Regions from separate parts of the Rahnella sp. WP5 genome, predicted to be linked through region 3. Evidence: predicted binding sites of a transcription regulator. Region 3 holds the regulator's gene; each other region holds the start of a gene.
What was found. The regulator PhoB, encoded in region 3, activates phosphate uptake and scavenging genes when phosphate is short. The targets are predictions, from matches to a motif close to CTGTCATAAAACTGNCNNAT.
Positions count from the first base shown of each region.

Region 1: the regulator PhoB is predicted to act here: its motif matches at 1,442-1,461, upstream of phnC (phosphonate ABC transporter ATP-binding protein).
Region 2: the regulator PhoB is predicted to act here: its motif matches at 1,293-1,312, upstream of EX31_RS18870 (heavy metal response regulator transcription factor).

Region 1 is NZ_KN050721.1:532,557-534,763, forward strand. Features, by position in the region: gene dld (D-lactate dehydrogenase) at 1-1,295, opposite strand, end outside; gene phnC (phosphonate ABC transporter ATP-binding protein) at 1,502-2,207, shown strand, end outside.
Region 2 is NZ_KN050720.1:361,118-363,324, reverse strand. Features, by position in the region: gene EX31_RS18880 (cytochrome b/b6 domain-containing protein) at 1-537, opposite strand, end outside; gene EX31_RS18875 (hypothetical protein) at 564-1,187, opposite strand; gene EX31_RS18870 (heavy metal response regulator transcription factor) at 1,401-2,075, shown strand; gene EX31_RS18865 (heavy metal sensor histidine kinase) at 2,068-2,207, shown strand, end outside.
Region 3 is NZ_KN050721.1:154,791-156,997, reverse strand. Features, by position in the region: gene phoR (phosphate regulon sensor histidine kinase PhoR) at 1-825, opposite strand, end outside; gene phoB (phosphate response regulator transcription factor PhoB) at 848-1,537, opposite strand; gene sbcD (exonuclease subunit SbcD) at 1,765-2,207, shown strand, end outside.

The DNA.
Region 1 (2,207 bases), 380 kb from region 3:
GCGGCGGCAAAGCGATGCAGGAAGGCTTTCTTGCCTTCGTCGGCGGAACAGATAAAGAAATCACCCTGACCATCACTAAAGAAACGTGTCAAAAAGGTTCGGGCTTCGTCAATACCGGGGCCGGACATTTTCAGCAGTAAGTGATGTTCAAACCGGTCACGATACTGCTTCATACGCGGTGGCAGATGATTCGGCAGGGCTTTGCTCAGACACTGCATCACGCGGTCGCTGAAATGTTTGGGCAGGAAAGGGACCTTACTGGCGTGTGCATCGAACTTTCCTTTGGCAGTAAACATGTCCGGCATTTTGTCGGTGCCAAGTTTGTCGATCATCAGGAAAGTGTCTTTGCCATAGACTTCGGTGATATCGAAAATATCCCGGTGCATGTATTCCCCTGCCACCGGAAGGTTAGCGAAGTCACGCAGGATCTGGCGGCGTAATTCTGTCAGCACCGCCGTGTCATTGGTGCCGATGTAGAAAACCTGCTGCTGCGTTTCTGCCGGAAACGTATCGAGCCGCACGGCGAAAACCGCCAGCTTGCCCGCACAACCTGAAGCTTCAAATAAACGTCGCTCATCCGCGTTGAAACGCGACGGCGTATCAGCATCCACTTCGCGGACACGTGAGGCATAATCGTGATCCGACGCCAGACGCTGATCATGCTGGATATCGGTTTCCAGATAATCGCCTTTTTCCAGACGAGTCAGGATTTCTTCCGGCGTTTCACCAAGATTAATGCCCAGATGGTTAATCAGCCGCAATTCACCTTGTGCATCGATTTGTGCATAGAGCGCCATTTCAGTATACGCCGGGCCGCGTTTCACCAGCGATCCGCCAGAATTATTACAGATCCCGCCGACCACCGATGCGCCGATGCAGGACGAGCCAATCACTGAATGCGGTTCGCGGTTGTAGGGCTTGAGGATTTTTTCCAGCTTATACAGGGTGCTGCCGGGAAAGCCGATCACCTGATGACCGCCGTCAAGTAACTGGATCGTGTCCAGTTTCAGGGTGCTGAAAATAACAATGTCGCGGTCATAGTCGTCGCCGCTGGGCGTCGAACCTTCGGTCAGCCCGGTATTGGCGGCCTGCATAATGACAATCTTGTCGGCGGCGATGCAGGTTTTGAGCAGTTGCCACTGTTGCAGCAGCGTTTGTGGAAATACTACCGCCAGCGCTTTGCCGCCACCGGAGCGAAACCCTTTGCGGTAGCGTTCGGTGTTGCTGTCGCCGGTTAAAACGTGGCGGCTGCCGGCAATCTCTTTCAGCGTGGCGATGAGTGACTGATTATCCATTTCATCTTCCTTTTTTGATGGGATGCCATCTAATCATAGACTTAAATGATACTTGTTAAGTTAAACGTCATTCGGGATATGGGTTAGGTAATTTCACTTAATCTGTTGCATTTTTGTCATGCGCTGTCCATTAAATCGTCATTGATGTGTCATAAAACTCGCGCTTAATGAACGCCAGATAACCAAAGCAACCGAGAGACAGCATCATGGCGCAAGCTCATCTTAAGCTGGCACAGGCTGAATATCCTCAGACCGGGCCACAGCATCTGAACAAAGTTCTGGACGTCAAAGGCCTGGTGAAATCCTATAAATCGGGTCAGCGTGTCCTGAATGACATCAATTTTGATCTCCACGCCGGTGAGTTCGTGGCGGTAATTGGCCGTTCTGGCGCGGGTAAATCCACCTTGCTGCATGTGCTTAACGGTACGATCCCGCTCACGGATGGCAGCGTAGTATGCCATTACGAAAATGGTGAACAGCAGGAACTGGCCGGGCTTACCGGCAAAGCATTGCGTCGCTGGCGTTCAGGCTGTGGCATGATTTTTCAGGATTTCTGCCTGGTGCCTCGTCTGGATGTCCTGACAAATGTGTTACTGGGGCGTCTCAGCCACACCTCAACGTTCAAATCATTCTTTAACCAGTTCGATGACGAAGACCGCGCCCGCGCCATCTCTTTGCTTGAATGGTTGCACATGCTGCCGCATGCATTGCAGCGTGCCGAAAACCTTTCCGGCGGCCAGATGCAGCGTGTGGCGATTTGTCGCGCGCTGATGCAGAACCCGAAAATTCTGCTGGCCGATGAACCGGTGGCGTCACTGGATCCGAAAAATACCCTGCGCATCATGAATGCGCTGAAAAAAGTCAGCGAAGAGAATATCGCCGTGATGGTCAACCTGCACTCGGTCGAGTTGG
Region 2 (2,207 bases), on a different contig from region 3:
CAGCAGTACGCCGCTCATCGCAAAGAAATGCACATAACGGGCGATATCAAAACCGCCAAACAACCAGACCAGACCGCTGAACTGCGCGGGTTTCCAGATCGACAAACCCGACAGCACCAGCAGCGCGCCCAGCAACAGAACACCGCTGTACATCAGTTTTTGCACCGCGTTGTACTGACCCAGTTTGTGCGGGAGTTTGAATGTCAGTGCGCGAACGGTATCGCGCCAGATCGTACGGGGCGAAAAGGGGAAAAAGTCGCGTCTGAAATGACCGCTGAAAATGCCCCACAGCAGATAGAACAGGGCATTGGCCGCCAGCAGCCACATTACCGCCAGATGCCAGGCAATATTGCCACCCAGCCAGCCGCCGAGGGTGGTGTTCTGCGGGAAAGTGAAAGCGAAAAGCGGGTCGGCGTTATAAATCCCCCAGCCGCTCATCACCATGCCGATCATTGCCAGCAGATTGATCCAATGACAAATGCGAACCGGCCAGGAATGAATCCGGCGCTTCCGGGGCGATGAGAGCTGAGGTTTCACGCTTAATCTCCTGTTGTTCGGCCGGATTACATCGGCGGCGCGATGCCGTCTTTACCGGCAGCAATACCACGGGCAACCAGTGCACCTTTGTCATCTTTTATGGCAAACAATACGATTTTAGTGCCCGGTTTCAGCAGGCTGCGGTCGCCCGGCGCCAGCAGAACAACCGGTACATCGTCAGGCACAATGACCGTTTTCTCGGCATCGTGATATTTCACGGTCAGGGTGCGGCCATTGCTGTTCACCAGCTTGCCGACGGTGCCGTTGGTCATGGTATTGATTTTGCCATCGGCGGATTCAAACGGATTGAAGCCTTCACCGCTGCCGCGCAGGCTGGGTGCGAATACGTGCACTTCCAGTGCTTTCAGCGTGCCATTAGCCTGCGGAACGGCGGCCGTCCCGATGAAGCTGTCCGCTTTGATATCGCTGATTTGCCCTTTGGTGACGGCATTGATCTTGGTCTGGTCGGTCAGCTTAACGTCGAGTTTTTCGCCCTGACGTGTGGTGATTTGTACCGATGAGTCATTAACTGAATCAATGGTTCCGCGTGTAGGTTTAATCACATTATCGGCGGCAAATGCCGATGTCATCCCGCTGCACATCAGCAGGGAACCCAGTAACAGACCAGCGAGACGTGTTGGTGCATTCATGATTAATTCTCCATTTTCCAGCGTTTTTTCATTCTGTTAGATGAATCACTGAACCTGCCAGTGATGAATAACTTTCTTAAGAGTGGACGATAAACCGGTATTGGCTGATGACAAATTGATGACAAAATTGTCATCAAAGGTGTCTGACGAAACTGATAAACTTTCGGGTGAATCATTCTTTAGGTGAATGGTCATGCGGCGCTGAGGGCCTGAATGCGAATACTGGTGATTGAAGACGATGTCAGTACAGGCGATTACCTGAAAAAAGGGCTGACAGAAGCAGGTTACAGCGTAGATCTGGCACGCAACGGTGCCGACGGCCTGTTTCTGGCGCTGGAAGAGGGGTACGACGCGGTGATCCTCGACGTCATGCTGCCGGGGCTGAACGGCTGGCAGGTGATGGAAGTCCTGCGCAAAAAAAGCGACGTGCCGGTGTTGTTTCTCACCGCCCGCGATGAAGTACAGGATCGCATTCACGGGCTGGAGCTGGGGGCTGACGACTATCTCATCAAACCGTTCTCCTTCACCGAACTGGTGTTGCGTATCCGCACCTTGCTGCGCCGCCCGGCCGCCCGTGAGCCGGATGCGTATTCGGTGGCGGATCTGAATCTTGATGTGCTGCGCCGCCGCGTGACCCGCCAGGATCAGACCATCGCACTGACCAATAAGGAATTCATGTTGCTGCAGTTGCTGATGCGCCGCGAGGGTGAGGTTCTGTCGCGAACCATGATCGCCTCGCAGGTCTGGGACATGAATTTCGACAGCGATACCAATGTAGTGGATGTCGCCATTAAGCGTCTGCGTGCCAAGGTTGACCGCAGCTTTGAGGTGAAACTGATCCATACCGTGCGTGGCATCGGTTACGTGTGCGAAGTGCGACATGAGTGATCGTCAATTGACTCACCTCCCGAAACGCGCCATGTCGCTGACGCTTCGCGCCACCTTACTTTTCGCGCTGATCGCCTCGATGGTGGTCAGTGCCGTCGGTTTCTACCTCTATTACTCGATGGATAAAGAACT
Region 3 (2,207 bases):
GTGCAAATCAATATTCGCTGAGGCTTCGATTTTCGACAGCGTCAGCAGCTGTTTCACCAGCCCGTCCATCCGCCGCGTCTGTTCCTGCATGGTATCCAGCGCTTTAGTGCGGAAAGGCTCTTCCAGCTTGGCGTCTTCCATCATTTCCAGATACCCCTGCAATACCGTCAATGGGGTTCTCAGTTCATGACTGACGTTAGCGAAGAAGTTACGCCGTGCGCCTTCAAGCTGACGCATCTGGGTCACGTCGCGTGCCACCATCAGCAGTTGTCCTTCGGAATAAGGCATGACGCGAAACTCGACATAATGCTCATTATTGAGTTGTAAATTCAGCGCCCGGCTGAAATCGCGGGTCTGGATCCACAGCCGGAATTCCGGATAACGCAACAGGTTGAAGATATGTTGCCCGTTATCTTCCGGCCAGCGGAAACCGAGCAAATCCTGCGCCAGTCCGTTACACCAGAAAATATTGCCTTCTTCAGTGGTCAGCACCACGGCATCCGGCAGCGATTCGGCACCGCTGCGAAAACGTTTGATGAGCTGACCTAATTCGCGACGGCGACGCCGGTTGCGCATCTGCATCTGGTTCAGCCCGTAAAACAGCGGCTCCCAGCTCCAGCGCCCATTCGGTGGCGTAATGCTGCGGTCGAGCCACAGCCAGTGAGAGAGTTTAAGCTGGTTGTAATAATTCCAGCCCAGTGCCGCCATCAGCGACACCAGGAGGAGCCAGCCGAAATGGCCGACGAAAATACCGAGAATTAACGCTGGCAGGCAAAAGAGAAACAATTCACCCGCCAGTCGTTTCCATGACAAACGTTCTAGCACACAGATTCTCCGCTGTGAGGGCTCAATAACGCGTTGAAAAACGGTATCCGGTACCACGAACAGTCTGGATCATTCTGTCATGTCCACTGGTTTCCAGCGCCTTACGTAAACGACGAATATGCACGTCAACCGTGCGATCTTCCACATAAACGTTAGTGCCCCAGACGTTATTGAGCAACTGTTCGCGGCTGTATACACGTTCGGAATGGGTCATAAAGAAGTGTAATAACTTAAATTCGGTCGGCCCCATATCGAGCGCCTGCTCGTTGGCCATCACCCGGTGAGACGACGGATCCAGGCTTAACCCCTGCATGTCGATCACTTCTTCCACCGCCATTGGCGAGATGCGACGCATCACGGCTTTAATGCGGGCAACCAGTTCTTTCGGAGAAAACGGTTTGGTGATGTAATCATCGGCACCCACTTCAAGGCCGCGCACCCGATCTTCTTCTTCACCGCGTGCGGTCAGCATCATCACCGGAATTTCGCGGGTCAGAGCCTCACGTTTAAGATGCTTAATAAACTGAATACCGGAACCGCCAGGTAACATCCAGTCAAGCAGGATCAGTTCAGGGTAAGGTTCAACAAGCTGCCCAATCGCTGAATCAAAATCCTCAGCTTCTACGGCCTGATAGCCATTTTGTTCCAGTACAAAACACACCATTTCACGGATTGGAGCTTCGTCTTCAACCACCAATATACGTCTAGCCATCGTAGGTCCTGCCAATAGGTTAGCGATCTTTTATTTGATTGCGGGCGCCATTATGCGTCAGTTTTGTGACAGATTTATGAATGAAAAGAATGGTTCATTACAGTCAACTATGACAGATAATTTCCGGCCATCTTGCTGAAATTGGTCTGATTTATCGGGGACAGCTTCCCCTGCCGACGTTTATACTTTACCCCATTGTCGTCATCCAGGGTTCATACGGGAGTCTCATGCGCCTGATCCACACCTCAGACTGGCACCTCGGCCAGTACTTTTTCACTAAAAGCCGTGCAGCCGAACATCAGGCATTTTTGCGCTGGCTGACCGGTCAGGTGCAACAACATCAGGTCGACGCCGTGATTGTCGCGGGCGATATTTTCGACACGGGATCCCCACCCAGTTATGCCCGAGAATTGTATAACCGCTTCGTGGTGGAATTACAGCAAACCGGCTGCCAGCTGGTGGTGCTGGCTGGTAACCACGATTCTGTCGCCACGCTCAATGAATCGCGCGAGCTCCTGTCCTGCCTGAATACGCGGGTGATTGCCACCGTCGGTGAAAACCTTTCTGAACAGATTTTAGTGCTCAGTCAGCGTGACGGGAAACCCGGCGCGATACTGTGCGCTATCCCGTTTTTACGCCCGCGTGATCTGCTCGCCAGCCAGGCGGGACA